DNA from 4 places in the Collimonas sp. NPDC087041 genome. Region 1 is predicted to be linked to each of the others. Evidence: predicted binding sites of a transcription regulator. Region 1 holds the regulator's gene; each other region holds the start of a gene.
The links. The regulator sigma-54, encoded in region 1, starts transcription at its own class of promoters, with help from an activator protein. The targets are predictions, from matches to a motif close to TGGCANGNAANCTGCTTT.
Positions count from the first base shown of each region.

Region 2: ACIPF8_RS17775 (collagen-like triple helix repeat-containing protein) is a predicted target of sigma-54. The motif match lies at 1,678-1,695, and genes of this name have one in related genera.
Region 3: ACIPF8_RS02235 (collagen-like triple helix repeat-containing protein) is a predicted target of sigma-54. The motif match lies at 3,317-3,334, and genes of this name have one in related genera.
Region 4: ACIPF8_RS16325 (CmpA/NrtA family ABC transporter substrate-binding protein) is a predicted target of sigma-54. The motif match lies at 2,655-2,672, and genes of this name have one in related genera.

Region 1 covers NZ_JBIUZX010000002.1:242,895-250,526, forward strand. The annotation lists gene lptB (LPS export ABC transporter ATP-binding protein) at 1-436, shown strand, start outside; gene ACIPF8_RS04205 (RNA polymerase factor sigma-54) at 616-2,097, shown strand; gene hpf (ribosome hibernation-promoting factor, HPF/YfiA family) at 2,253-2,603, shown strand; gene ACIPF8_RS04215 (DUF4197 domain-containing protein) at 2,773-3,462, opposite strand; gene ACIPF8_RS04220 (deoxyguanosinetriphosphate triphosphohydrolase) at 3,547-4,698, opposite strand; gene aroKB (bifunctional shikimate kinase/3-dehydroquinate synthase AroKB) at 4,695-6,422, opposite strand; gene pilQ (type IV pilus secretin PilQ) at 6,519-7,632, opposite strand, start outside.
Region 2 covers NZ_JBIUZX010000010.1:55,774-63,405, forward strand. The annotation lists gene ACIPF8_RS17775 (collagen-like triple helix repeat-containing protein) at 194-1,627, opposite strand; gene ACIPF8_RS17780 (5'-nucleotidase) at 1,997-2,914, shown strand; gene ACIPF8_RS17785 (3-(methylthio)propionyl-CoA ligase) at 2,933-4,585, opposite strand; gene ACIPF8_RS17790 (NADP-dependent malic enzyme) at 4,790-7,102, opposite strand; gene ACIPF8_RS17795 (rubredoxin) at 7,351-7,458, shown strand; gene ACIPF8_RS17800 (FAD-dependent oxidoreductase) at 7,586-7,632, shown strand, end outside.
Region 3 covers NZ_JBIUZX010000001.1:480,329-487,960, forward strand. The annotation lists gene ACIPF8_RS02215 (TAXI family TRAP transporter solute-binding subunit) at 1-100, shown strand, start outside; gene ACIPF8_RS02220 (DUF2844 domain-containing protein) at 263-739, shown strand; gene ACIPF8_RS02225 (DUF3443 domain-containing protein) at 752-1,984, shown strand; gene ACIPF8_RS02230 (peptidoglycan DD-metalloendopeptidase family protein) at 2,055-2,768, opposite strand; gene ACIPF8_RS02235 (collagen-like triple helix repeat-containing protein) at 3,385-5,229, shown strand; gene ACIPF8_RS02240 (hypothetical protein) at 5,468-5,662, shown strand; gene ACIPF8_RS02245 (diguanylate cyclase) at 5,676-7,241, opposite strand; gene ACIPF8_RS02250 (GlxA family transcriptional regulator) at 7,272-7,632, opposite strand, start outside.
Region 4 covers NZ_JBIUZX010000008.1:208,052-215,683, forward strand. The annotation lists gene ACIPF8_RS16315 (ABC transporter ATP-binding protein) at 1-244, opposite strand, end outside; gene ntrB (nitrate ABC transporter permease) at 261-1,022, opposite strand; gene ACIPF8_RS16325 (CmpA/NrtA family ABC transporter substrate-binding protein) at 1,228-2,511, opposite strand; gene ACIPF8_RS16330 (ANTAR domain-containing response regulator) at 2,796-3,416, opposite strand; gene pyrC (dihydroorotase) at 3,680-4,714, opposite strand; gene ACIPF8_RS16340 (AAA family ATPase) at 4,707-5,456, opposite strand; gene ACIPF8_RS16345 (hypothetical protein) at 5,446-5,628, shown strand; gene ACIPF8_RS16350 (amino acid ABC transporter ATP-binding protein) at 5,622-6,347, opposite strand; gene ACIPF8_RS16355 (amino acid ABC transporter permease) at 6,437-7,132, opposite strand; gene ACIPF8_RS16360 (amino acid ABC transporter permease) at 7,135-7,632, opposite strand, start outside.

The sequences.
Region 1 (7,632 bases):
TGTGCTGGAGCTGCAGCAGCCTAACGGCAAGCCGCTCACCAAGGCAGAAATCGACGAACAGTTGCAGAAGCTGTTGCATGAATTGCAGATTGAAAAACTGCGCGAGAGCCAGGCGCTATCGCTCTCCGGCGGTGAACGCCGGCGTGTTGAGATCGCCCGGGCGCTGGCGACCAATCCCCGCTTCGTGCTGCTGGATGAACCATTCGCCGGGATCGATCCGATCGCCGTCATCGAAATCCAGCGCATCGTACGCTTCCTGAAAGAGCGCGGCATCGGCGTACTGATCACCGACCACAATGTGCGTGAAACGCTGGGCATTTGCGACCGCGCCTATATCATCAACCAGGGCAGCGTATTGGCCAGCGGCAGTCCGGACGACATCATTGCCGACGAATCGGTACGACGCGTATATCTGGGCGAGCATTTCCGCATGTAGACACGCCGGTTGCAGCGTAATCGTGCCGCGCTAAGGCATAGCTTGAATTCTGCTTGTTATTTTCTGAATAAATTATCCGTTGTCCAATGCGCCGTGGACAGATTGACGTGCTGTGCTGTTGCAGCCGTCAAGTTCAGTCCCGCAGTTAAGAATAGAAGTGAATTGTCCGCACGAGAGCCATGAAACAATCACTCCAGCTACGCACCTCGCAGCATCTTGCGCTGACGCCTCAATTGCAGCAGTCGATCCGGCTATTGCAATTGTCCACGCTCGAACTGCATCAGGAGCTGGAACAAATACTCTCCGACAATCCACTGCTGGAACGGGTCGACGACCCGCTCGACAACTCCGTGCGTCTACTCGCCGACGGCGCCATCAGCGGCTCGACCTCGACCATGGATGCGCCGGTCGGCGACAGTGAAGTGAGCAGCTCACCGACTGAAGTCGAAGCCAGTTTCGATACCCCTGCGGCCAGCGACAACGCGCCCGAAAGCAGCGAGGGCGAATGGAGTTTCGACGATGTCGCCCGTAACGCCAAAACCCCGGACGATGAAGACGCAAGGCCACAGCTAGAAGCGCACGAATCGACTTTGCGCGAGCACCTGCAACAGCAGATGCGTGAAACCGTCCACGATCTGCGCGATCGGGCGCTGGTCGAACTGGTGATCGATGCGCTGGACGACAACGGCTACCTGGAAGAGTCGCTGGAGGAAATCCATGAGCGCCTGCCGGCCGAGCTGGAGATTGACGTCGAGGAACTATCGACGGCGCTGAGCATGGTGCAAAGCTTCGATCCGGCCGGCGTCGGCGCACGCAATGCGTCCGAATGCCTGACCTTGCAAATCAATCGCTTTGTCAAAGTGCCATTTGTCACGCGTCGCCTGGCATTGGCGATTGTGCAAGATCACCTGATGCTTTTTGCGCAACGCGATTTCAATAAGATTAAGAAAGCGCTTGAATGTGATGACGAGGACCTGCGCGAAGCGCAGACCGTCATCAAGCAATGCAATCCTCACCCCGGCGCGCCGTTCGCCGCCAACACCTCCGACTACGTAGTGCCGGACGTCATCGTCAGGCGCTCAAAGCAAGGCTGGCAGGTCATGTTGAACAATGACGTCATGCCTAGACTGCGCGTAAATGCTCTATATGCCAACATTTTGCGGCAAAGCAAAGGGGAAGGCGCACTGACTTCTCAGCTGCAGGAAGCCAAGTGGCTGATCAAGAATATGCGGCAGCGTTTCGACACTATCCTGCGAGTGGCGCAGGCAATTGTCGAGCGCCAGCGGAACTTCTTTTCACACGGCGCGGTCGCAATGAGGCCGCTTGTGTTGCGTGAAATAGCTGATACACTGGGTCTACACGAGAGCACTATTTCTCGTGTAACCACTCAGAAATACATGCTCACTCCCCACGGGATGTTTGAACTGAAGTATTTCTTCGGCAGCCATGTTGCTACTGAGGCAGGTGGAGAGGCTTCCTCAACAGCGATACGGGCACTCATTAAACAACTGATAGGAGCAGAAGATTCAAAAAATCCTTTCTCTGACAGCAAGATTGCCGACATGCTTGCGGAACAAGGTATGGTGGTCGCCCGCCGCACCGTCGCAAAATATCGCGAAGCACTAAAGATTCCGTCTGTTAATTTACGCAAGGCCTTGTAGTTTTTTGTGGTTTGATTGTAGAGCTTACCCTTGCTGTGTTCAGACAAAGCGGGTTTTACCGATTCTTGCCAGAGCAGTCCGCTCTTGATTGCTCGCCTAAAGATTCAACGCAACCTGTTCAGAACCGCCAGCAATATTCTTCATAGGAGCGCTGTATGAACTTCACCATCAGTGGGCATCACCTCGAATTAACCCCTGCCATTCGCGAATACGTACAAAGCAAGCTGGAACGTATCAAACGTCACTTCGACCAGGTCATCGATATCAGCGTGATTCTGACCGTCGACAAAATCACTGAAAAAGAAAAGCGCCAAAAAGCGGAAATCAATCTGCGCGTAAAAGGAAAGGACCTGCATGCTGAAAGCATCGCTCACGACCTGTATGCCGCCATTGATGCACTGATCGACAAGCTCGATCGCCAGGTGATCAAATACAAGGACAAGATGCAGGATCATCAGCATGATTCCATCAAGCATGTCCCGGAAGACCTACCCGCCGCGACCTGAACCGGCCGTCAATCGAACTCCGGCGTACGAGCTCAGTAGCTCGCGCCAATGAATGAACAAGGGCGCAGTCAATGCGCCCTTAGTTATTTTTACGGGCGACACTGCAGCCCGAATTACTTGCCTGCCGATGATCGCGCCGCCGTGCGGCACGGCCCCGCAAAAGCAGCGATTATTTCAACGCACCGAATACCTTGCCGATGATCGCGCTGCCGGCGCCGACCGGATCCTGGCGAATCGCTTTCTCTTCTTCACCGATGATGGTGTACAAGCCATCCAGCGCGCGCTGGGTCACATAACCTTCCACCGTGCTTTGCTGGGCCGGCACCATGCCGGTCTTGCCGACTTGTCCCATGATCGCGTTATATTGCGCCGACAGGCCGTTACGATCGGTCACGCCTTTGACGATAGGCAGGAATTTCTGGCCCAATTCGGCCGAGGTTTTCTGCTTGAAAAAATCGGTCACGGAAGTATCGCCGCCTGTCAGGATGTTTTTTGCATCCGTCACCGACATCGATTTGACCGCATTCATCAACAGCGGCTTGGCCAGCGGCACAGCCGATTCTGCAGCGTGATTCATCGACACCACCAGATCATCCAGCTGCTGGCCCTTGCCAGTCATTTTCAGTATTGGCTGCGCCTTCTCAAGTATACCCGGCAAGCCGATTTTCACTTTGTCGTTATTCAGGAAGCCGTTTGTCACGCCCAGCTTGGAGACGGCAACGTCCGCTCCTTTTTGCAACGCGGCTTTCAGGCCGCTGCTGGCGTCCTGGTTGCTCAGGTCGCTCAACGATAGAGCCAGCGCGGCAGTTGCCGACAAGGCCAGAGTCAATGTCACTGCTGTTTGGTATACGCGACGCATAATTGATCCTTGATAAAGTTAAGTAGATAACAACCAAGTCTAACCCAAGCTGCTGCGATGATGCGTTTGGCTTCAGTGCAACCTTTACAGATGCCCTTCGTCCACCAGAAACAGGCGCCTATGTTCACGTATCGCATAGCGATCGGTCATGCCGGCGATGTAGTCGGCAACCTGGCGCGCCTGTTGCTGCGGACTGTGCTGGCCATCGGCCGGCAATTGATAGTCCGGCGGCAGTAATGCGGGTTCATCGGTAAAACATTCATACAATTCCACCACGATGCGGCGCGCCTTGCTGGTCATCCGATTGACCAGATAGTGCCGATACAGGTTTTCGCGCAAGAAGCGCTTGAGAACGGCAGCCTGCTGCGCCATGCCGTCGGAAAATGCGATCAGCGGCGGCGCATTGCGCACATCGTCCAGCGTCTGCACCTTCGCGTCCTGGATTCGCTCCTGCGATGTCTGGATCAGGTCGGTGATCAACGCATTGATCATGCGCCGCACCGTTTCATTGATCGCACGCCGCCCCGTCAATCCAGGAAAAATCCGCTCTACTTCGCGGCTGTGCAACGCGTAGAAATCGATCTGGTTCATCTGCTCCAGTGTCAATAAACCCGAGCGCAAGCCGTCGTCGACATCATGATTGTTGTAAGCGATCTCATCGGCCAGGTTGGCCACTTGCGCTTCCAGCGCCGGCTGCTTGCGGTCGATGAAACGCTGACCTATATCGCCGAGCTTGCGGGCATTCGCCAGCGAGCAATGCTTGAGGATGCCCTCGCGGGTTTCAAACATCAGATTCAAGCCGTCAAACGCGCCGTAGCGCTGTTCCAGCTGATCCACCACGCGCAGGCTTTGCAGGTTGTGCTCGAAGCCGCCATGCGGCTCCATGCAGGCATTCAGCGCATCCTGGCCGGCATGGCCAAACGGCGTGTGACCGAGATCGTGGGCCAGCGAAATCGCTTCCACCAGGTCTTCATTCAGTTGCAGGTTACGCGCAATCGAGCGCGCAATCTGGGCTACTTCAATACTGTGGGTCAGGCGCGTGCGGAACAGGTCGCCTTCATGATTGACGAACACCTGGGTCTTGTACTCCAACCGGCGGAAAGCGGTGGAATGGACGATGCGATCGCGGTCGCGCTGGAACTCGGTGCGGGCGCTGGGAGGCGCTTCGTCAAACAAGCGTCCTCGCGACTGCGCAGAATGTGCGGCATACGTGGCGAGAGACGCTTCCGGGTTCATCGCGGCATGTCTCCCGAAGCCAGTTGCTGGATGGTCGCCAGCAGCGCATCCTGCGGCGCAGCGCTGATCAGAGAGCCGCCCAGGGGTTTCATCAGGATGAACCTGATCTGCCCGTCTTCGTTCTTCTTATCGACCTGCATCAACTCCAGCCAGCGCTGCACGCCAAGATTCGGCGCCTCGGTCGGCAAACCGGCGGCGCGCACCAGCGCGCACAGGCGTTCCTTGTCGACTGCAGTGATGTGGCCCAGACGATGCGACAGATCGGCGGCCATGACCATGCCGCAACCGACCGCTTCGCCATGCAGCCACTTGCCGTAACCCAGGCCGGACTCGATCGCGTGGCCAAAGGTATGGCCGAAATTCAGGATCGCGCGCAAACCGCCTTCGCGCTCATCCTGCCGCACCACGTCGGCTTTCAGTTCGCATGAGCGACGGATCGCATACGCCAGAGCTGCGTTATCACGCGCCATCAATTTATCGATATTGTCTTCAATCCATTTGAAGAATGCGGCGTCGATTACCGCGCCATATTTGATGACCTCGGCCAGGCCGGCCGACAATTCGCGATCCGGCAGCGTATGCAGCGTCAGCGTGTCGGCGATCACCGCCTGCGGCTGATAAAACGCGCCGATCATGTTCTTGCCGAGCGGATGATTGATGCCGGTCTTGCCGCCCACCGACGAATCGACTTGCGCCAGCAGCGTGGTGGGAATTTGCACAAACGGAATGCCGCGCATGTAAGCGGAAGCGGCAAACCCGGTGAGATCACCGATCACGCCGCCGCCAAGAGCAATCAGCGTGGTCTTGCGGTCGCATTTGGCAGCCAGGAGGCGATCGAATATCTGCATCAGGCTGGCCCAGTTCTTTTCTTCCTCACCATCCGGCAGGATGATCTCGAGCACGCTCTTGCCGGCTTCCTGCAAGGTCTGCGTCACGCGCTGCAGGTACAGCGGCGCCACGGTGGTATTGGTCACCACGGCGACCTGCCGTCCACTGATCAGGCGCGCGATACGCTCGCGATCGCCCAGCAGCGACGAGCCGATCTCGATCGGATAGCTACGCTCTCCCAACTCTACCTGCAGGCTGATGGTTGGGACTTGGTTCGAAGAAGAAACCGGTTGATTCATAGGAAAATTCGGTGAATTAGTAGTGGTACCGCTCGCCTGCCTGCCGATAAATTGCGCAGTATCTGCTTCAGCGTCAGGATCGTCAGGCAGCAGGTCAAGCTGGCTCAGGATGCTATGCACCAGGAATTGTACGTTAGGTCGCCCGGTGTCGATGACAATATCGGCCACCTCGCGATAAAACGGCTCTCTTTGTCGAGACAGTTCTTCCAGGCGTCGGCGTGGGTCCGCGGTTTGCAGCAATGGCCGGCTTTTGTCGCGGCTGGTGCGTTGGAGAATGTTATGGACGCTGGCCCGCAGGTAAATGACGGTGCCGCGGGATTTCAGATATGCGCGATTTTCCGGCTTCAGGATGGCGCCGCCACCGGTAGCCAGCACGATCCCGCGCCGTGCGCTCAGATCGCGTATCACTTCCGCTTCGCGCTGCCGGAAGCTCTCTTCGCCTTCAATTTCAAAGATCAACGGAATCGAGACGCCAGTACGCGCCTCGATTTCGTGATCGGAATCAATGAATAACTTGTTGAGTTTCTTTGCCAGGGCACGGCCAACCGTAGTCTTGCCCGCACCCATCAGGCCGACCAGAAAGATATTGCCTTTCATGTGCAACGCACCATTTCACCACTCAACCTTTTGCTCAAATGCGGACACCGGCGCAGAACCGGCGTCCCTGTGCAGTTAGTGGCCTGTAACAACCTATTAGTGCGCAGCAACCCGGTCAACAACGACTTTCGGTGTCAGGAAAATCAATAATTCAGTTCGCTTGTTAGTAACTGCCGATTGTTTGAAAAGATAACCCAGAACCGGAATATCTCCAAGCAGTGGCACTTTATTAACATCATTTGAAATTGTCTGGGTGTAAATACCGCCGATCACCACCGTACCGCCATTTTCAACCTGGACCTGGGTCTGGACGTGTTTCGTGTTGATCGCCACACCGCCAGGAACGGTGGCGCCAACGCTATCATTGGTCACATCAACGGTAAGGATAACATTACCATCTGGAGTGATTTGCGGGGTTACCTCCAATTTCAGATTGGCTTTCTTGAACTCAACCGATGTCGCACCACTACTGGTTGCACTTTGGTAAGGAATTTCAGTACCTTGTTCAATCAGGGCTTTCTGTTGGTCAGCGGTCACAACACGTGGGCTGGAGATGATCTTGCCTTGTCCATCCGCCTCCAGGGCCGACAATTCGAGGCTGATGAACTTGGAGGCCGCGGCATTAAACAGGCTCAAAGCCACGGACCCCGCAGTTCCGGAACTAGGTGCTGCAGGCAAATTGACCGAATTCCCGGTCACGCCTGGTGCCAAATTGCTGCCTGTCGTGCTGGTGGTCGTAGCCTGCTGTCCACCGGCTGCAACATTCGTGCTGCTGAAACCAAAGCCAAGCTTGGCGCCAAGATTGCGGCTGAAGCCATCGTTCGCTTCTACCATGCGTGCTTCGATCAATACTTGCCGTGAAGCGATATCGACCTTCGAAACCAGGTTGCGGATGTTTTGCAAGATAGTCGGCGTATCAGTCACGAACAATTGATTGGTACGCGGATCGATCACGGCACTGCCGCGCGATGACAAAATACTGTTCTTCTTGCCGCTACCACTACCGCCGCCGCTACCTGCATCATCAATCCCGAATACCTTCTTGAAGGCTTCAGCTTTTTGATAGTTCAGCTGGAAAGACTCGGTGCGCAATGGTTCCAGTTCAGCAATTTGCGAACGTTGTTCAAGCTCCAGCTTCTCTTTGGTCAGCAACTCGTCTTTCGGCGCGATCCAGATGACCGAACCGTTCTTGCGCATGTCGAGGCCCTTG
Region 2 (7,632 bases), on a different contig from region 1:
CGGCTCTCTTTTGTTATCGGCGATACGCCCTGGGGGACCATAAGTCGCTATTAAATTACGGCAATAATTAACTTAATGCAACTATATTATTGTGCGTCATGTTGTCATTCCGCCTCTGTGCAATTCAGCTGAGTTCTGACAAATAAAAAAGCCTTGGCAAACGCCAAGGCTTTTCATCCCACCCTGCCAACAATTATTTTTTGGTCAGGCCACCCAGCAAGCCGGTAAGCAATCCACCCGCTTGCCCGGTCCCGGTGGCGCCAGCGCCTGACGTAACGGTGCTGGTCAAGCCGGCCACCAGATTGGTCACTGGAGCCAGCGGATTGCTGCCGCCAGCAGTGCCACCGCCGACTGCACCAGTCACGCTACCCAACAAGCCGGTTACCGGGGCCAAAGGACCGCTGCCGCCCGCTCCGCTAACGCCGCCGGTCAGGCCGCTCAGCAATCCGGTCACAGGAGCCAATGGGTTGCTACCGCCAGCCACACCGCCACTCAAACCGCTCAGCAGGCTAGTCACAGGAGCCAGTGGGCCACTGCCGCCTGCGCCGCCGACTGCACCTGTCAAACCGCCCAGCAAGCCGGTTACCGGAGCCAGCGCACCGCTACCGGCCGCTCCGCTCAAGCTGCCAGTCAAGCCGTTGACGACACCAACCACCGGCGCCAATGGGCCGGCAAGTGCGCCAACCAACGTGTTGTCGAGAGGCTGCAGCAAGCCGCCAGTCTTGTTGCCGAGCAGAGGCTGACCGGTGCCTGTCACGCCGTTGACTGCAAGGTCACCCACCAGCTTGCCGCCGTTATTCACTACCGGGCCGAGATTGCTGACGACCGGTACGCCGGAATTAGTCAGGCCATTGCCAACATTGGCAACCGTGCCACCGACTACGCCGAGCAGCAGATTGGCCGGTTGATTCAGCGCGGTAGCATTGCCAACTGTCTGCAACAAAGTTCCGGCCGTATTGGTCAACGGCACGATCGCAGTGCTCACAGTTTGCGTAAGTTGCTGTACTGGGCCGGTGGTCAGTGCGCCTGTGACGATCGGCGCCACTGTGCCGGAGACCGTGCCACCCAGCGTGCTGACCAAACCGCCGACAGGTGCCGTCACAGGAGCCAGGGCGCTGAGCGGGCCACTACTGCCCAGGCCGGTGACAGTCTGGCCGAGGCTTTGCACTGTGGCGCCAGTCTGAGCCACCACACCGCCGACGCTTCCGACTGTAATGCCGACCGGGTTCTGCGCAGTACCGAGTTGACCCAGGCCGTCGGTCAAGCCGCCGCCCAGTGTCGTGACGATACCGCTGGCGTTATTCACGACTCCGGTCAGGCCGGCTTTGGTTTCAGGATTCAACAGCGGCAGCTGGCTGATGACTGTGCTGCCAATGCCGTTTACTGCGGTGCCGACGCTGGTGACGGTTGTACCAACATTGCTGATCAGGTTGCTCGATGAAGCAGTAGGCGTGGTCGGCGTAGTTGGAGTGGTAGGCGTGGTTGGTGTCGTGCCAGGACCTGTACCGGTTGAAGTACCGCCGGTGCCGGTGTTGCCGACCAGGTCGCCACTGCTGCCGCAGCCGGCGAGCAAAGCCGTCAGCAACATGGATGCTGCAAAGATTCCGCTTTTCTTCGATGCTTTCATGATCTATCTCCCTTTTTGATGAATCGGATAACCGCTATGCCTACTGTCATTTCGCAAAGAGCGTGCCAGGCAAAAATGCCTCCGAAACGGCCTTTTTTCAGACCTCATGGGACTTGGGAAATATTGAGGAAAATCGTTAAAAATCAATGACTAACAAACGAAATCGAAAATCTGCGAAAACTAAATGGATGGCTGTCATACCCACCCGTGACACGTAACATGTAACGTAACGCGCGGAACAAACTGCCATCAAAACCCCATAGAAAATTATCAAAAATATATTCATTCAAAACTCTTCAACTTGCCCAGCGCAGACCGGGCAAGCGCCTATAATGAGCGCTCCCATCATTGACCTAAAGACCACAACCCATGCCCCAGTCCCTAGATAATTTGCTGGTAGTCGGCATATCGTCGCGCGCGCTGTTCGATCTGGAAGCCGAAGAGGCGATCTTTCGTGCGCAGGGGCTGGATGAGTATCGCCGTCATCAACTGATCAATGAAAACGAGATCCTCAAACCCGGCGCCGGTTTCGCGCTGGTAAGGGCCTTGTTGAAACTGAATCGCCTGACGCCAGGTCAGCGCTTTGTCGAAGTAGTCATCATGTCGCGCAATTCCAGCGAAACCTCGATGCGCATCTTCAATTCGATCAAGCACTACGATCTCGACATCACGCGTGCTGTGCTCTCCGGCGGCGCGCCGCTGGCGCCGTATCTGCAGGCATTCAACGTCAGCCTGTTCCTGTCGTTGCACGAAGATGACGTGCAGGCGGCCGTGAACGCCGGCGCGGCGGCGGCTTTGCTGTATCAGAAACCGGATAATGTGATGGAGGAACTGGATCAGATCCGCATCGCCTTCGACGGCGATGCAGTGATTTTTTCGGATGAATCGGAACGGATCTACCAGACTGAAGGCATTGAAGCCTTTGAAAAACACGAACGCGAAAACGCCATGCTGCCGTTGCCGCAAGGTCCGTTCGCCCATCTGCTGATTGCCCTGTCGTACATCCAGAACAATTTCAAGAATCCCGATGGCCGCGCTGCGCCGATCCGCACAGCGCTGGTCACGGCGCGTTCGTCGCCGGCCCACGAACGGGTGATCCGCACCTTGCGCGCCTGGAACGTCACCATCGACGAAACCTTCTTCATGGGCGGCGTCACCAAATCGGATGTACTTGCCGCCTTCAAGCCACACATGTTTTTCGACGACCAGCCCGGCCATTGCGACCGCGCCGCCAGCCGCGTGCAAACCGGCCGCGTACCGATCAAACAGCTGGACGAACCGGCATAGAACAATCGTGCCACTGCCTCAGGCGGTCGGCAAGGTGTAGCCCTTGAACTGTTCGCGCAACTTGTTCTTCAACAGCTTGCCGGTGGCGCCGATCGGCAATGCATCGACGAACGCAACGTCGTCCGGGGTCCACCATTTGGCGATCTTGCCTTCGAAAAATTTCAGCAGCTCAGCGGCACTCACCTCCACTCCTGGCTTCCTGACCACTACCAGCAACGGCCGTTCATCCCACTTCGGATGAAAGATGCCGATGCAAGCGGCCATCTGCACCGCCGGGTGTCCCATCACGATATTTTCCAGATCGATGCTGCTGATCCACTCGCCGCCCGACTTGATCACATCCTTGCTGCGATCGGTAATCTGCATGTAGCCATCGGCATCGATGGTAGCGACGTCGCCGGTCGGGAACCAGCCGTCGCGCAGCACCTGGCCGCCTTCATTCTTGAAGTAGGCGTCGACCACCCACGGCCCCTTGACCAACAGATTGCCATAGGTGACGCCATCCCAGGGCAGTTCGACGCCGGCGTCGTCGACAATTTTCATGTCGACGCCGAAAATAACGTGCCCCTGTTTTTGCAACAGTAATTCCTGCTGCTCCAACGGCAAGCTCAAGTGCTTGGTTTGCAGGGTGCCGGTGGTGCCAAGCGGCGACATCTCGGTCATGCCCCAGGCGTGCACCACCTCGACGCCATAGCGATGCCGCAGGGTGTTCATCATCGCCGGCGGACACGCCGAGCCGCCGATGATGGTGCGCTTGAAACTGGAAAAGCGGAGATTGTTTTGCGCCATGTAGGTCAGCAGGCCGAGCCAGACGGTCGGCACACCGGCCGATACCGTGACCTGTTCCTGTTCGAACAATTCATACAGCGATTTGCCATCCAGGCCCGGCCCTGGAAACACCATCTTGGCGCCGGTCAGCGGCACTGCATACGGCAAGCCCCAAGCATTGACATGGAACATTGGCACCACCGGTAGCACCGCATCGCGGCCGGAGACGTTCATGCTGTCCGGCATGGTTGACGCATACGAATGCAACAGCGTCGAACGATGCGAATACAGCGCTCCTTTGGGGTTGCCGGTGGTGCCCGAGGTGTAGCACAGGCTGGAGGCGGAATTCTCGTCGAACAAGGGCCACGCGTAATCATCGGAACTGGTGGCCAGCAGCTCTTCGTAGCACAACAGATTGGGCAGCTTGCTGTCCGGTGGCATGTGCTCACGGTCGCACATGGCGATGTAACCCTTGATGGTCTTGGCCAGCGGCGCCACCGCCTCGACCAACGGCAGGAAGCAGACATCGAACAGCAGGAATTGATCTTCGGCGTGGTTGGCGATGTAGCCGATCAGCTCCGGATGCAGGCGCGGATTGATGGTGTGCAGCACCGCACCGGAGCCGGAGACGGCATAGTAGGCTTCCATGTGGCGGTAGCCGTTCCAGGCCAGCGTCGCCACCCGCTCGCCCATGCCGACGCCCAGCGCGGCCAGTGCATTGGCCAGTTGCCGCGCGCGGCGATGGCAATCGCGGTAGGTGTAACGATGGATGTCGCCTTCAACCCGGCGCGAGACGATTTCATTGCTGCCGAAATGACGATCTGCGTGCTGGAGAATACTCGAAATCAGCAACGGTTGATCCATCATCTGGCCCATCAACGGACTCTTCGGATACTGTGACATCGCATCTCCTGTTGTAATGGATACGGTTTTTTAACCGCTTTCAGCCAACGTATTATTTTCCATTGCAATTTACACGCTTTATCGTTGCTATGGCCAGCCCTCCGTCAAAAACAAAAAAAAGGGCCCGGTTCCAACGACGATCATCTGTCGCTGAAACCGGGCCCTCCTTATTTGCTGCTTGCTGCGGGTACTTCGCGCTGAGACTTAGCGGGCCGAGATGGCGTCCACCACGCACAAGGCGGTCATGTTGACGATCCGGCGTACGGTGGCCGACGGTGTCAGGATATGGACCGGCTTGGCGCAACCCAGCAGGATAGGACCAACCGCGACGCCGTTGCCGCAAGTGTTCTTGAGCAGGTTGTAGGCGATATTGGCGGCGTCGATGTTTGGCATCACCAACAGGTTGGCATCACCCGTCAACGACGAATCCGGCATCAATTGACGGCGCAGCTCGATGTTGAGTGCAGTGTCGCCGTGCATTTCGCCGTCGACTTCCAGGTCCGGCGCCATTTCCTTGATGATCGCCAGCGCATTGCGCATTTTCACCGCCGAAGCACTGTTGCTGGAACCGTAGTTGGAGTGCGACAGCAGCGCAGCGCGCGGCTTGATGCCGAAACGCAGCATCTCTTCTGCAGCCAGGATCGTGATCTCCGCCAATTGTTCGGCAGTCGGCTCTTCGTTGACGTGCGTGTCAACCAGGACCAGTTGACGATCCGCCAGGATCAGCGCATTCATCGCGGCGTAGACATTGACGCCTTCGCGGCGACCAAGCACCTTGTCGATGTAGTTCAAATGCAGGCTGGTGGTGCCGTAGGTGCCGCAGATCATGCCGTCGGCATGGCCCTTGTGGATCGCCATCGAACCGATCAGCGTGTGACGGCGGCGCATTTCCAGCTTGGCGTACTGCTCGGTCACGCCCTGGCGTTTGGTCATGGCCAGGAATGTCTGCCAGTAATCGCGATAACGTTCGTCGAAATCCGGATTGATGACTTCAAAATCGACATCCGCTTTCAGGCGCAGGCCGAAACGTTCGATGCGTTGCTGCAGCACCGCCGGACGACCGACCAGGATCGGACGCGCCAGGTTTTCGTCGACCACAACTTGCACCGCGCGCAGGACGCGTTCTTCTTCGCCTTCGGCATAGACGATGCGCTTCTTCTCGGCCGGGGTCTTCTTGGCGATCTGGAACAAAGGCCGCATGAAGGTGCCGCTGCGGTAAACAAATTGCTGCAGCTTGTCGATGTAGGCTTCCATGTCCTTGATCGGACGGCTGGCAACGCCGGACGCCTCAGCGGCCTTGGCCACAGCGGGCGCGATCTTGATCATCAGACGTGGATCGAACGGCTTTGGAATGATGTATTCAGGACCGAACGACAGGTTGGTGATGCCGTAGGTGGTCGCCACGATATCGGACTGCTCGGCTTGCGCCAGTTCGGCAATCGCGTGCACCACGGCGATTTCCATTTCGCGGGTGATCGTGGTGGCGCCGCAATCGAGGGCGCCGCGGAAAATATATGGGAAGCACAACACGTTGTTGACCTGGTTCGGATAATCCGAACGGCCGGTCGCCATGACGGCGTCGTCGCGCACTGCCTTGACATCTTCCGGCAGGATTTCCGGCGTCGGGTTGGCCAGCGCCAGCACCAGCGGCCGCGCCGCCATCGCCTTGACCATGTCTTGCTTGAGCACGCCGCCGGCCGACAGGCCGAGGAAAATATCGGCGCCAGGAATCAGTTCGGCCAGGGTGCGGGCATCGGTCTCGCGCGCAAAGCGTGCCTTGTCCGGATCCATCAGTTCGACGCGGCCCTTGTAGACCACGCCGGCCAGGTCGGTGACGAAAATGTTTTCAATCGGGAAGCCGAGATCGACGATCAGATCCAGGCAGGCCAGCGCGGCAGCGCCAGCGCCGGATACCACCAGCTTGCAATTCTTGATGTCCTTGCCGACTACTTTGAGGCCGTTCAGGATCGCTGCGCCGACAATGATTGCGGTGCCGTGCTGGTCATCGTGAAAGACCGGGATCTTCATGCGGTCGCGCAGCTTGCGTTCGATCTCGAAGCACTCCGGCGCCTTGATGTCTTCCAGGTTGATGCCGCCGAAAGTCGGCTCCAGCGAGGCGATGATATCGCACAGCTTTTCCGGATCGTGTTCGTTGATTTCGATATCGAAGACATCGATGCCGGCGAACTTCTTGAACAGCACGCCCTTGCCTTCCATCACCGGCTTCGATGCCAGCGGCCCGATGTTGCCCAGGCCCAGCACGGCAGTGCCGTTGGTGATGACCGCGACCAGGTTGCCGCGTGCGGTGTAACGGAATGCGTTGGCCGGATCGGCCACGATTTCTTCGCAGGCGGCGGCTACGCCTGGAGAGTAAGCCAGCGCCAGATCGCGCTGATTTGTCAATAATTTGGTTGGCGTTACGCTGATTTTTCCGGGGGTCGGAAACTCGTGATATTCAAGCGCAGCTTGACGCAATTGTTGGCGGAGCTCTTCTTTTTTATCGATCATCGAATCCATATGCGTCTGTCCCCAGTGTAACAAGTGAAAGTCCTTGATTTTATCAGACTGGTTGCGCCCGATTATGTGAATTTCGCATGGTGAAGGGCGATTTCACATATTTTCTCATTTCAAAAAAACTATTAAATTTTAAAAAAAACAACAAAAAGACTATTGATGCAATAATGACAATCCATTCTCGGCAAACCTCAATAAAGCGAGATAACGCCTTGGCTGATTGATGACCAAGCGGCAGGCTGGCCGGACGCCTGTATCGCCGCCGACATCAACGGGACGACGTTCCTGCCGATTGGCAATGCCCAGCCTGCGGCGTGGCCAGGGCCGATTTTGAAATGCGTTCTAATAACGTGTTGTAAAATCTGCCGCCGCATCATGCTTGCAGCAGCGGCGCGACACGGGCCTATCCAATGTCGCGCGCCATACATCATTTGAAATAAGACTGAACAGCCTTATCATCACTGCCAATAATCTTCAGGACATCCCATGAAACCCATTATCATCATCGGCGCCGGCATGGCTGCCTATTCGCT
Region 3 (7,632 bases), on a different contig from region 1:
GGTGAACCGGATGAAAATGCCGCTGGCTTTTGCCGATCAGTTTTATGTGTTGCGGGAGCACATAGGTTTCGTGCGGTCGCGCCTTGTCAACCGGAGCTGAAGTGTCTTAATCTGAGGGCTTGCTGTCATGGTTGCGGATTGAAATTGCTAGCACATCATCGATGAGAATGGCATGGAAAGATTCTAAAACAACTTTTGTAAATTGCCCTGCGGCATCGGTTATGATTTCACAAGGTCATTGTCAATCGAACAGAGGTGAGTCATGAGATTTCCCGTTTCCTGCCTGTGCGCCATGTTGCTGGCGCAGTCGCTGCCGGCGTTTGCCGCACTCGGCGGCGCTCCCGGCGCCGCGCAAGCCAGTAGTCCTCAAGCCAGCAGCACCCAAGCTGACAGCGTGCGCGCCAAAGCCGCTGCGCGCGTCACTAATTACAATGGTTACTCGGTCAGTGAGACCTTGGAGCCGTCTGGCACGACGGTCAAGGAATACGTTTCTGCTGACAACATTGTCTTTGCGGTGAGCTGGCAAGGTCCTAGCATGCCGAATCTGCAGGAGTTGCTGGGTAGCTACTCAGAGCAATTTGTCGCCGCGGCTAGCGTGCCCCATGCCGGGCGACGGGCGGTAGCGATCCAGTCCGATCAGTTGGTATTGCGTTCCGGTGGCCATATGCGTTCATTTGCCGGCAGCGCCTACGTGCCGGCCTTGTTGCCGCAAGGCGTGACCCCTAATGACATTCGCTGACCGGAGATGACCATGCGCCCTTTGACGTATCTTGTTTGCCTGCTCAGCAGCCTGTTGTTAGTTGCCTGCGGCGGCGGTGGCGGTTCCAGCGGCAGTACGACGCCGACTACCCCGCCGGTGGTGCCCCCGACTGTGCAAAATTCTGTGTCGATCGTGGTTGATAGTGGACCCAACACTTCGTCCGGCCAGTCGGTCGGCGCAGTGAATTCTCCGTATGTCTCGGTAACCATCTGCCAGCCTGGCAGCAGCACCCAATGCCAAACCATCGACCACATCCTGGTAGACACCGGTTCCAGCGGTTTGCGGATCATCTCGTCGGTGCTGTCGGGAGCGGCTACATTGCCGGCGCTCACCGATGCCGGTGGCAATGCAATCGCCGAGTGCGCGCGCTTTGCCGATGGCTATAGCTGGGGCTCGGTCAAACAGGCGGATTTGCGTGTCGCAGGTGAAGTGGCCAGCGGGATATCGGTCCAGATCATCGGCGACAACGCATTTCCCAACGTCCCGAGTAGTTGCTCGGGCGGCCTGGTGGCGGAGAATACCGTGGCGGCATTCCGCGCCAACGGGGTGCTCGGAATCAGTTCCTTTGCCCAGGATTGCGGCAGTGCCTGCGCATCACAAGCGCTGGCGGGTTGGTACTACACCTGCCCCGGAGGCACGTGCACGGCGGCGGCTCTGAGTGTCGCCAAACAGGTTGGTAATCCGGTCGCAGTTTTCCCGCAGGATAACAATGGCACGGTGATCCAACTGCCGTCGGTAGGCAGCAACGGCGCCGCCGGGGTGACCGGTTCGCTGATTTTCGGGATTGGTACGCAAACCAATAATGCCCTTGGCAGCGCCAGCATCTACACGCTGAATAGTTCGGGCAACCTGAGCGCCTTGTATCAGGGCACGGTGGTGCAGGCGTTTTTCGACAGTGGCTCGAATGGCTTGTTCTTCGCCGACAGCACGATTCCGAATTGCAGTGTCAGCCAAGGGTTTTATTGTCCGATTTCGACATTGAGCCGTAGCGTCGTCAATACCGGTATCAACGGGCGCAGCGGTACGGTGAATTTCAATGTGGCCAATGCCGATAGTTTGTTCCAGTCCAATCCAAACAACACGGCGTTCAACAACCTTGCCGGCGGTCCGGCCTTCACATCGTATTTTGACTGGGGATTGCCGTTCTTCTTCGGGCGCTCGGTGTATACCGCGATTGAAGGCGTCACGGCGGCGGGAACGGTAGGGCCTTATATAGCGTATTGAGTCAGGCAACTGATTCCAGGAATGCCCGGAGCGCCCAATCAGGCGCCTCCGGGCATTTTCTTTTGTGCGATCAGCGGCTGGGCAGGTAGCGCGTCGGGTCGACAGGCTTGCCCTGGCGGCGGATTTCGAAATACAGCTTGACGGCATTGCTGTCGGATTTGCCCATTTCAGCGATTTGCTGGCCCTTGCTAACCATTTGCCCTTCCTTGACGGTGATGGTCTTGTTGTGTGCATAGACCGACAGCAGGTTGCTGTTGTGTTTGACGATCACCAGATTGCCGTAGCCGCGTATGCCGCTGCCGGCATACATCACCTTGCCGCTGGCGGCAGCCAGCACCGGCTGCCCGAGCTGCCCAAAAATATCGATGCCCTTTTTACCCTGGCCGGCGCCATTGCTGGATTTTCCGTTCGCCGGCCAGCCCCAGTCGATGGCGTCCTTGGCATCGGCTCCCGTGTCGTTGTCACTGCTATCGGCGCTGCTATTGCCGCTGTTGCTGCGGGCAGGGCTTTTGGCACTGCTGGCCGTACTTGGCGCACTGCTGCGTGTGCCTTGCGGAACGACCCGCAGCACCTGATCCACCTTGATGTCATTCGGATCCGCCAGTTTGTTCCAGGCGATGATTTCGCTATTGCTGCGGCGGAATTTGCGGGCGATGCTGGACAAGGTGTCGCCCTTTTGCACCGTGTAATAGCCGGGGCCGCTGGGAGTTGGCGATGCGCCGCTGCCAGAGCCGGACGGTGTGCCGCAAGCTGCGAGTGCAAGGGTCAGGATAAGCGACAGCAAGTAGCCGGCAAATTTCGTTTGCTTGTGTGTTTGCGGGCCTAGCCCTCGGGGATTCTGTACCGACAATGACATTCCTCTGATTAATCGATCTCTTTTGATTCAATTTCAATGACGCCTGCCGACCTGCCTGTGGCGACGGCGCATCCTCTGACTCTACCGATGGCAACTAGTTGCGTACGTCGTCGAGAACATTGCAAGCAAGCGATTGTGTTGCCGTTCTTGCTAGATGCCCGAGGATATCTCAATTTTGACTATGGGGTAAATGGTGTTGCCGTGCGCCCATTGCGTCGCGTGGTCGAATGTTAGGAAAGCCGTATTTGAAGTTTCCTTTTAAATTGCTGATTGATGTATTTTTAATAATTTATTGTGTGGTCGATGCGCCCGGCGTTACGTTACATGTAACGTATCAATCGCCATAAATGCTGCTGGCAGTGGAGGCCTTCAAGATTTTGTTGAAAACTCTTTAGTCATTGATTAATAAGGGTTATTTGTATTTTTCGACGCCGATGGAGGATGTTTTTTACTTCCTGAATTCGCTGTTTTACGACTGGCACGCTCTTTGCGAAATAGCACCACATGAACGTGTGGTTCTAAATTTCACCAAGGGAGATACATCATGAAAGCATCGCGTAAAAGTGGCGTCGTTGCAGCATCCATCTTGTTAACAGCCTTGCTGGCCGGTTGTGCCAGTGGCGGCGGAGACCTAGGGAAGTCGCTCGGATCAACATCCGGGACTACCGCCGGCACAGGAGCCGGCAGCGGTTCAGGCAGCGGCTCGGGCGGCGGATCAGATGGTGGTGGCTCGGGCGGTGGCACAAGTGGCGGTTCTGACGGTGGCGGCAGTGGTGGCACAGGCGGCGGCACAGGTGGCGGTACAGGTGGTGGAACAGGTGGTGGCACAGGTGGTGGCACAGGTGGTGGCACAGGTGGTGGCACAGGTGGCGGCACAGGCGGCGGCACAGGTGGCGGCACAGGTGGCGGTACTGGCGGTGGCACAGGTGGCGGCACAGGTGGCGGAACAGGCGGCGGAACAGGCGGCGGAACAGGCGGCGGAACAGGTGCATCGGCCAATTTCCTTTCCAATGTCGGCAGCACTGTAACCACCACAGGAACCGCAGTAGCAACGATAGGCAGCACGGTCATTAACAATGTTCCGTTGTTGTCGACGCAATCCAAGAGCGGCTTGACCGGAGTGGTCGACGGCGCCAGCGGAATTGTCACCACGTTGGGCGCGGGTGTCACTAACGGCCTTGGCCAACTCGGCAGCAATCCAAATGCAATTGGCACCACTGTCTCCAGTGTCGGCGGTGTCGTTACGCAAGTCGGCAACACGGTGCAAGGCGCGGGACAACTGGTGACCGGACTCGGCAGCGGACCGTTAGCACCATTGGCGGCAGTCACCACGCCGGTAGGTGGTTTGGTAACGCAGGTGGGCAGTGCGGTTTCCGCGCTGGGCGCGCCACTGACCAATGCGTTGTCGACCGGCCCGGTGCAACAGATTACGCAAACCGTGGGCCAGGCGATTGTGCCGCTGACCAGCACCGTGACGACGCTGACACAGACAGTCGGGAATGCGACCGGTTTGAACCAGCCAGTGAACGGCTTGCTGGCTGCTGTCGGTGGTGGCGTCAATACTCTGGGCAATGCGCTGACTGGCGCCAATGTACCTGTGGTTAGCAGCCTGGGCCCGGTAGTCAACGGTGTCGGCGCCACAGTGGCCGGCCTCGGCACAAATGCCCTGGTGGGCACTGGCCAGCCTTTGCTGGGCAACAAGACCGGCGGCCTGCTGCAGCCTGTCGATAACGTGCTGACCGGGTTGGTTGGCGGACTGGGCGGCGCGGCTGGCGGCAGTGGCCCACTGGCTCCGGTTACCGGCTTACTGAGCGGCCTGACTGGCGGACTTGGCGGTGCAGCTGGTTCGGGCAGCGGCCCATTGGCTCCTGTTACCGGCTTGCTGAGCGGTCTGACCGGCGGACTCGGCGGTGCAGCTGGTTCGGGCAGTGGCCCATTGGCTCCTGTTACCGGCTTGCTGAGCGGCCTGACTGGCGGACTTGGCGGTGCAGCTGGTTCGGGCAGCGGCCCATTGGCTCCTGTTACCGGCTTGCTGAGCGGTCTGACTGGCGGACTTGGCGGTGCAACCGGTTCGGGCAGTGGTCCATTGGCCCCTGTTACCGGCTTGCTGAACGGCCTGACTGGCGGACTCGGTGGCGCAACTGGCACTGGATCGGGTAGCAATCCATTGGCGCCTGTTACCAACCTGGTAGCCGGCTTGACCGGTGCCGTCGGTGGCACAACTGGCACAACTGGCTCGACTGCCAATCCTCTGGCACCGGTGACAAACCTGGTTGCTGGCCTGACTGGCGGCAAAGGCACAACTGGTACAGCCGGTACAACTAGTAATCCGCTAGCGCCCGTCACCAATTTGTTGGGCGGCTTGCTGGGCGGCGGCAAGAAACAATGATGTAGATCGGCCCACTCGGAAGGAGGTGTCGGCTGCACATGCGACGCTTCCTGATTCGATGCTGGGCCGGTTGGCGGTGACAGCCCCCATCGAGAACCGACAAACCATCTCACACTGAGGCGCCGGGGCAAATCCTACTTCAAGGCCAGCTTCCTGGAAACGGCAATAACAATAAGGTAATACGTTTCCAGCGAGGCGCCGGCTGAGGTCTTACAGTTAATCTTTCCGAGGTGGGATCATGAGAGCGGAACAAATAGTCGATTTGATTGCATGCGCAAGCCCACAGGCGCAGGTACCGGGAAACGATTTACTGATCGGGATGCTGGCACGCGAGATTGCAGCGCTGTCGTACAAGCTGACCGAGCAGGAACTGTACCGCTTGATCGCGGTTGGCGCACTGGTCTATGAACGGGGGCGGCGAGGGCGGGCATGAGTGCTAACAGGCCCTAATGCAAATCGGCATTGGAGCAGACACGATTGCGGCCGGCGGATTTTGCTGCATACAAGGCTTTGTCGGCCGCTTGTACCAATTCAAATGGGATATTGCCGTCCCTGACCGGCACGAAGGCATCGACGCCGGCGCTGATGGTCACCACTCCGGCCGGGCCGTGCGGATGTTCGATATGCAGGTTGTATATCGCCAGCCGGATTTTCTCAGCCACGGCGATGGCGCCGGCCAGGTTGGTATCCGGTAGCAAGACTGCCAATTCCTCACCACCGTAACGCGTCGCCAGGTCGCCGGGGCGGTTCTTGCTGGCCTTGATGACTTCACTGATTTGTCGCAGGCATTCGTCGCCAGCCGGATGGCCATAGATGTCGTTATATTGCTTGAAGCAATCGACATCGATCATGACTAGCGCCAGCGGATTCTCGGTGCGCATGGCACGGCTGAATTCATCGCGCAAGGCGCTATCAAACTGGCGCCGGTTGGCTAGTCCGGTCAGGCTGTCCTGCAGTGCCAATTGCTCCAGGTGCTGGTTCAGCGTTTTCAATGAAGCCTGGACCTGCAACAAATCGGCTTCCGCCAACAAGCGCAACCGGATTTGGTGAATCAGCCGCCAGCCCAGTAAACCCAGGGCAGTCGTCAACAGCAAGGCGCCGAATAAATGCAGATGAGAGTCGGCGAGCCAGCCGCTCAACACCTCGTCCTTGGAGCGCGCCACCGTGACGAATAATGGATATTCCTGCAAATGCCGATAGGCGATCAAGCGCTCCAGTCCGTCCTGGCCGGAGGCGATGATGGCCGTACCCTCCGCATTCTTGGCGGCATAGTCACGATAGATCGGATAATTCGCCAGGTTCTTGCCGATGGTGTCGTCGCTCATCGGGCGTCGGACCAGCATGGTGCCGTCGTTGAGACTCAGAATAATCGAGCCGGCATGGCCGATGTCGAAGCTGTCGTAGTAATTCTTGAAGTAGCTGATGTTGATGGTGGCCAGCGCCAGTCCAGCGAAGCTGCCGTCCGCATGGTTGAAGCGGCGCGATACCGTGACGATCCATTCGCCGTTATAACGGCTTCGCACCGGCGGCCCGATGAAAGGGCCGCGGTCGGTCGAGCCGATGTGATGGATGAAGTATTGGCGATCAGCGTTGTTGAGGTAAGGAATAGGGCCACTTTTTGCGTTGACCAGCCATAGTCCCGTTTCGTCGTAAATCGATAAGTCGTTCAACTGCGGCAGTTCGCCGATGTGCTGGATCAGCAATCGATGCAGGCGTTCCAGCGCGACGCTGCCTGTACCATCCATTTCCAGGCGTTCAACCACGCCGACCAGCACCGTGTCAGCTTCTTTGAGGGTGTCATCGGCATGCTGCGACAGCGCGCGGGCGAGGTTGGAGGTGGCGATTTCGGTCTCGCGCAATTGCAGGCTGCGCGCGTTCCAGCTGCGCCATACCTCAATCAACATCAGGGACGTGCAGACCAGTACCACAAAGACCGTTGCCAGAAGCGTGATCGGCAGGGGCTTGAGACTAAAGCGCACTTGGCGGGGCGCTATCGCGATGGGGGTATTCATCGGAGTGTCCACCTGTGCTTGGAATTATTTTCAGGAAGAACGTATGCCTTTGCGATACTCTGTCGGGGAAGTCCACATATGCTTGCGGAATAGTTTGGCCACATGTTCACCGCTGAACAGGCCGCAGCGCCGCGCAATTTTATCGACCGGCAGGTCGGTCTCAGTCAGTTGCTGGCGCACCGCTTCCAGGCGCAGGTTCAGCAGGAAGTCGTGCGGCGTCTGGCCGGTTTCGCGCTTGAATTGGCGGACGAAATTACGTTCACTCATGGATACGTGATTGGCGGCATCGACGACGCTGATCGACTCGGCAAGATGCTCGACAAACCATAGCGATGCCTTGTGGATCTTGCTGCTCTTGGCCGGATCGGCCGAGCGCGTGGCGTGCTGGGCC
Region 4 (7,632 bases), on a different contig from region 1:
CCGGCGACGGGCCGCCGATTTCGCGGCCGGCACAAATCAATACGCCGTCGCTCGGCATCAGCAAACCGGCAATCAGATTCAGCAGCGTCGATTTGCCGCAGCCGGAGTGTCCGATCAAGGTGACAAACTCGCCCTTGCGCACCGTCAGGTTGATATCGCGCAGCGCATGGAACTGCCCCTTGCGGGTGTTGAACACCATTTCAACCTGGTGGATATCAATGAATTTGGCGTCGCGCAGTTCCATATTTTCCCCCGCTAAATTAGCTTGCAACCTGCTCATAGGTGAACGCTTTCGCCAAGGCCACCAGCAATTGCTCCAGCAGCAACCCGACCACGCCGATCACGACAATTGCAATGATGATGTGCGGCACATTAAGATTGTTCCATTCATCCCAAACCCAGAAGCCGATGCCGACACCACCGGTCAGCATTTCGGCAGCAACGATCACCAGCCAGGCAGTACCAATCGCCAGCCGCACCCCGGTCAGCATGTACGGCAGCACCGATGGAAACAGAATCTTGCTGATGATTTTCCACTCCGACAGATTCAGCACGCGGGCCACGTTCATGTAGTCCTGCGGCACCCGTTGCACGCCGACTGCGGTGTTGATGATCATTGGCCAGATCGAACAAATGAAGATCGCCCAGATCGCTGCCGGATTGGCAGACTTGAACACCAGCAGGCCGATCGGCAGCCACGCCAGCGGCGACACCGGCTTCAGCAAACTGATGATCGGGCCGAACATGCTCGACAGGAACTTGAAACGACCGATCATGAAACCCAATGGAATCCCGACCAGCGCCGCCAGGCCAAAGCCGATACCGACCCGCTGCAGCGAAGCCAGGATGTTCCAGCCTATGCCCTGGTCGTTGGGACTGTTGCGGTAGAACGGATCGGCGAACAATTTGAGCGCTTCCTGCAAAGTCAGCAGCGGCGTCGGAAACTGGCTGTTGCTCATGGCGATGATCTGCCAGAGCAGCACCAGGAATGCCAAGCCCAGCACCGGCGCGACAATCTGCATCAGCCATGGCGGCATGGTGCTGCGCCGACTGCCTGTTCTCGCCAACCGCCGGACCGCAACACCATCGGTTTCAGTTGGCGCCTCGGCAGAAGTGTCGACTGTCTCGCCCTGCGCCAGCGCTGCCTGGCGATTCGCATTTGCCGCTGTGTCCATGATTGCACTCATATTGGCTCCCAGATAAATCGCCGTTCCAGATTCGCCGCGCTTACGCGTGGATCTTGAATGAAGCGGCGTAAGCTTGCGGATTCTTGCCATCCCACACGATGCCATCCATCAGCTTCGAGCTGCGCAGCACATCTTTCGGCACCGGTGTCTTGGTCATGGCCGCGGCGTCCTTGTACAGATCGATCTGGCTGACTGACTTGGCCACCGCCAGATAATCCGGATCGCTCTTCAACAAGCCCCAGCGCCGATGCTGCGTCATGAACCACATGCCGTCCGACAGATAGGGAAAGTTGACCAGGCCGTCGTTGTAGAACTTCATGTAGTTCGGATCGTCCCAGGTCTTGCCCAAGCCGTTCTGGTAACGCCCCATGATGCGCTGGTCGATCACATCCTTGCTGGTGTTGACGTAGGACTTGTCGGAAATCGCCTCGGCCATCTTGTTCTTGTTGGCGAGCGAGGCATCGATCCATTTCCCGGCTTCCAGCACGGCGGCAATCAAGGCGCGGCAAGTGTTCGGATTCTTGGCGGCGAATTCGGCAGTGGTGCCGAGCACCTTTTCCGGATGGTCTTTCCAGATTTCCTGGGTAGTGATCGCCGTGATGCCGACGCCATCGACAATCGCCCTATGCCCCCACGGCTCGCCAACGCAAAAGCCATCCATGTTGCCGACCCGCATATTCGCCACCATCTGCGGCGGCGGCACGGTAATCACCTTGGCGTCCTTGAGCGGATTGACGCCGTTGGCGGCCAGCCAGTAGTACAGCCACATGGCGTGGGTGCCGGTCGGGAAGGTTTGCGCAAAGGTGTATTCGCGCTTGTCGCTGGCCATCAGCTTGGCCAGCGATGGGCCGTCGATGGCGCCCTTGTCCGCCAGTTTTTTGGAGAGCGTAATGGCTTGGCCGTTGTTGTTCAGGCCCATCAGGATCGCCATGTCTTTTTTCTGGCCGCCGATTCCCATTTGCACGCCGTAGATCAAACCCGACAGCACATGCGCGGCGTCCAGCTCGCCATTGCCCAGTTTGTCGCGCACACCTGCCCACGACGCTTCCTTGCTGAGGACGATCTTGATACCGTATTTTTTATCGAAGCCAAGCAGCGAGGCCATCACCACCGAGGCACAGTCCGTCAACGGGATGAAGCCGATCTTGACCTCGGTCTTTTCCGGCTTGTCCGAGCCGGCGGCCCAGGCCCCGGCGCTTGTTAGTCCCAACATGCTGGCTCCTGCCGCGATGGTTGCGGTTTGTAGTAGTTGACGGCGCTTGCCGTCGACAGGCGCATCTGAATCAAGGGTATCGTCGTGCGGCAGTGCATTTTTCAAATCCATCGCATGGCTCCACATTGTTTTCGGCAACAAAAAAGGCGTCGTCCCGCGCTGACCAAGTCATGCGGAAAGACACCTTTGTCTTATGTGGAAAAGACCGCCGTTAGCCGATTCCAGCGGCGCCAACGCTGGCGCTTGCCAATAACAATGCAAACCACATGCCAGGATTTTTGTATCAGATCGACGGTTTTTCGCCCGGAAATTGCACCCGCCTTGTGCGTTGCACCAAAGATGCTCGCTTTCTTTGGGCATTCCGGCGTGATGCACCGGAACCTGCGCGAGTCGAATCAACCCAGCAAATCGGCGGCGTCGATGATCCGTTGCGCCACCTCGGACAATTTGAGGTTCTTGTCCATCGCCAGCCGCCGCAGCCTTTGGTAGGCCTCCTGTTCGCTCAGCTTGTGATGCTCCATCAGCAAGCCTTTGGCACGCTCAAGAACCTTGCGCTCGGCCAGTTTCAGCTTGGTGTCGGACAGCTCGGTCAACAGCTTCTGCTCCTGGCGGAAGCGCGCCAACGCTACTTCCAGCACCGGCTTGATACGTGCCGCCTGCAACCCCGCAACGATATAGGCGGAGACGCCAGCGGCCATGGCTGCTTCCATGCTGGAGGTCTTGTCGTCTTCGGTAAACAGGACAATTGGACGGCGCGCGTCGCGGGTCGCCACCACCACGTGCTCCAATACATCACGAGCGTCGGATTCGGCATCGACAATGATCATGTCCGGTTGCAACTGGGCAATCCGATCCGGCAGGTAGAGGTCGGCCGGCAGCGATGCGACGATGTCATAGCCGGCTTGCAGCAAACCGATGCGCAAAGCCTTGCCACGCGCCGCCTGCGCTTCGAACGCAGGATCGTCGTCGCCCTCGATGGCGACTGGATTGACAACAACGATGCGGAGGCTTTGCATGCTTGAAACCCGAGTCCAGAAGTAAGGCTATGAGCTGAGGTTAGACCGATTGGAGGCACACCATTGCCCATCCCGTCATTCAGGCATGCAAAAATCGCACCATGTCGATGCGAATAGTAGATAAAAGTGTAATTGAGAGAGGGTCAAACCGCTCCTGCTCCGTCATGCCGGCGCACGCGGGAATCCATTTTAAGAGGCGGGGAGCAAAGTAAATCCCCGCGTGCGCGGGGATCAGGGAGAATCAAATCCGACGTTAGATGCGGTTATGCCATCTGCCATTCAATCGTTTCGCCGCCATTCAACGGCACTACCGTGGCGTCGCCCAGCGGCAGTTCGGCAGGCAGCGTCCACGGCTGGCGTTTCAAGGTAACGCTGCCCTGGTTGCGCGGCAGATTGTAGAAAGCCGGGCCGTTGAAACTGGCGAAGGCTTCCAGCTGGTCCAGCGCGCCGGCCTGGTCAAAGGCTTGTGCATACAGCTCCATCGCATGCAGCGCGGTGTAGCAACCGGCACAACCGCAGGCGTGTTCCTTCAGGCCCTTCGGATGTGGCGCCGAGTCGGTGCCGAGGAAGAAGCGCGTGCTGCCGGAAGTCACCGCGCGCACCAATGCCTGGCGGTGTTCTTCGCGCTTCAGCACCGGCAGGCAGTAGTAATGCGGGCGAATCCCGCCCTTGAAAATTTCATTGCGGTTGTACAGCAAGTGATGCGCGGTGACGGTGGCGGCAACTGGGCCTTCCGCGCTCTCGACGTACTGGGCTGCATCCTTGGTGGTGATGTGTTCGAACACCACTTTCAGTTCCGGCATATCGCGCCGCAATGGCAACATTACGCGATCAATGAAGACTGCCTCGCGATCGAAAATGTCGATGGCAGGGTCAGTCACTTCGCCGTGCACCAGGAACGGCATGCCGAGTTCCTGCATTACTTCCAGCGTCTTGTAGCACTTGCTCAGATCGGTCACGCCGGCATCCGAATTGGTGGTGGCGCCGGCCGGATACAGCTTGACCGCATGCACGAAGCCGCTGTCCTTGGCGCGGCGGATTTCGTCGGGCGGCGTGTTGTTGGTCAGGTACAGCGTCATCAACGGTTCAAAACTCAATTCGGGCGGCAACACTGCCAGGATGCGATCGCGATAGGCCGCGGCCTGCTCCGTGGTGGTGACCGGCGGCTTCAGGTTCGGCATCACGATGGCGCGGCCGAACTGGCGCGCGCTATGCGGCAGCACGCTGGCCAAGGCCACGCCATCGCGCAGGTGCAAGTGCCAGTCGTCGGGACGGGTAATGGTCAAGGTATCAGTCATCTTCGTTCTCTTCTGCAAAAAGTCGTTCCAGCATGGCTGCCGGATTGTTCAGGAAATGGCGTGTAGTCGTGTAGTGTTCAGTGTCTTCGTAGCGGGTTTCCGTCAAGCCGCCCTGGTCCAGCAAATAGATCCTGGCGTGCGGATAAGCCAGCAGAATCGGCGAATGCGTGGCGATGATGAACTGGCAGCGATTTTGCGCCAGTTTATGAATGATCGCCAGCGCCGTCAGTTGGCGATTGGGCGAGAGCGCGGCTTCGGGCTCGTCCAGCATGTAGAAGCCATCGGACCGGAATTTGTTTTGCAGCAGCGCCAGGAACGATTCGCCATGCGATTGCCGGTGCAGCCCTTTGTCGCCGTACGACGGATGCTGGCCGTCCTCCATGTTTTCCTCATAGGTGGCGAAATTGAAGAAGCTTTCGGCGCGCAAAAAATAGCCGGTTCTGGGCCGCTTGAAGCTTTTCACCGTCCTTAGGTAACGATGCAGATCTGAATGCGCTTCCGCGGTCGAGAAATTCGCATTCCTGGTGCCGCCCTCGGCGTTGAATCCCCATGCAACCGCGATCGCTTCCAGCAAGGTCGATTTTCCAGCACCGTTTTCACCGACCAGGAACGTGACTTCAGGATGAAAATCGATCTGTTCCAACTCCCGCACAGCCGGAATGTTGAACGGATAGGCATCGAAATCAATCGCCATGTCGGGATTGAGCTTCAGGCTGCGGAGATAGGGTTTAATGGAAAGCATCGTGCTGCGGCAGGTTTGTTGTGCGACATTTTACAGCAGCCGCGGCAACTGGCCTGAATTGCGGCCGATGTACCCACGCAACGAGGCCGATATGCGAATTGCGGTCAATAAAAAAGCCGCCGGGAGAATATCCCCCGGCGGCTTCTGGTCCTGCAAAAGCGCTGATCAGTGAATGATCTTGGCCAGGAAATCACGGGCGCGGTCGGAACGCGGTGCGCCAAAGAACTCTTCCTTGGTGCAATCTTCCACTACCAGGCCCTTGTCCATGAACACCACGCGATTGGCAACCTTCTTGGCAAAGCCCATTTCATGCGTCACCACCATCATGGTCATGCCTTCTTGCGCCAGGCCAACCATGACGTCCAGAACTTCATTGATCATTTCCGGATCGAGCGCCGAGGTCGGCTCATCGAACAGCATGGCGATCGGGTCCATCGACAACGCGCGGGCAATCGCCACACGTTGCTGCTGGCCGCCCGACAGCTGGCCTGGGAACTTGTCTTTTTGCGCGATCAGGCCGACGCGGTCCAGGTACTTCAAGCCTTTTTCGTTGGCTTCATCCTGGCTACGGCCGAGCACCTTGACCTGACCGATGGTCAGGTTTTCACGGATCGACATGTGCGGGAACAGTTCGAAGTTCTGGAACACCATGCCGATGCGCGCGCGCAGTTTCGACAGGTTGGTCTTCGGATCGCCGACCGAGATGCCGTCGACAATGATCTCGCCCTTCTGGAAAGGCTCCAGGCCGTTAACGGTCTTGATCAGCGTCGATTTGCCGGAACCCGATGGTCCGCACACCACGACCACGTCGCCCTTGCCCACTTGTGTGGTGCAATCGGTCAGAACCTGGAACTGGCCGTACCATTTGCTGACGTTGTTAAGTTGAATCATCTTGCTCATCGTGTTTCTCCTAATTCCTGAATTCTGTTTTGCAGGTCAGGCGCAGCCCCGATGAGCGCATCGGGACAGCGCACTGCACCCTATCGGATAATCGCAACCCTGTGCTGCAGCTTCTTGACCAGCGTCGACAGACCGAAGCTCATCACGAAATACACCACGGCGACAAACATATACATTTCCACCAGACGGCCGTCACGCTGCGCGATCTTCGAGGCAACGGTCACAAAGTCCGGCACCGAACCCAACACGTAGACCAGCGAGACGTCCTGGAACAGCACGATGGTTTGCGTCAGCAGGATCGGGATCATGTTGCGGAATGCCTGCGGCAACACCACATTGCCCATCATTTGCCAGTAATTCATGCCGAGCGCATAGCCGGCAGAAACCTGGCCGCGCGGAATCGACTGGATCCCGGAGCGCATGATTTCGCAATAATAAGCTGCTTCAAACAGAATGAACGTGATCAGGGCGGAAGAAAACGCGCCGACCTGCACCGGTTGCGAGGCTCCCGTGATCCAGGCGCCGATGAACGGCACCAGGAAATAGAACCAGAAAATCACCAGCACCAATGGCACCGAGCGAATCAGGTTGACATAGCTGGTGGCAACGAACGAGATCACCTTGTTGTGCGATAGCCGCATCATCGCCAGCACGGTGCCGAACAGGATGCCGCCGATCATCGCCACCACGGTCAGCGTCAGCGTGAACTTCATGCCGGTGGTGAACAGGTAGAACCAGGAGCGCTGGATTACATCAAAGTCGAAATTCGAAAACATGATTAATGACCTCCTGTATTCGCACTGCCGGAGGCAATAAATCCTGGAATCGCAATCGCTTTTTCAAGCCAGCGCGCCAGTAACAAGGCAATTCCCGAAATGATCACGTAAATCACCGTGGCGCCGGTCAGGGACTCGAACGTCTGGAAGGTGAATTCGCGCATCGAGTAGGTGGCGGCGGTCAGTTCGACCAGGCCAATCGTCAGTGCGACCGAGCTGTTCTTGATGATTGCGGCAAATTCGTTGGTCAGCGACGGAATAATGATCCGGAACGACATTGGCAGCAATACGTAACGATATGTTTGTGGCAACGTCAAGCCAAGTGCAGTACCCGCCAGCTTTTGGCCACGGGGCAGTGCATTGATGCCAGCGGAGACTTGTACAGCGATCCGCGACGACGTAAAGAAACCCAGCGCCAGGAAGGCGGTGACGAATGATGCGTTTGGCAGGCTCTTGAGCCAGTTGCCTAAGCCCGCAGGGACGATTTCCGGCATGACGAA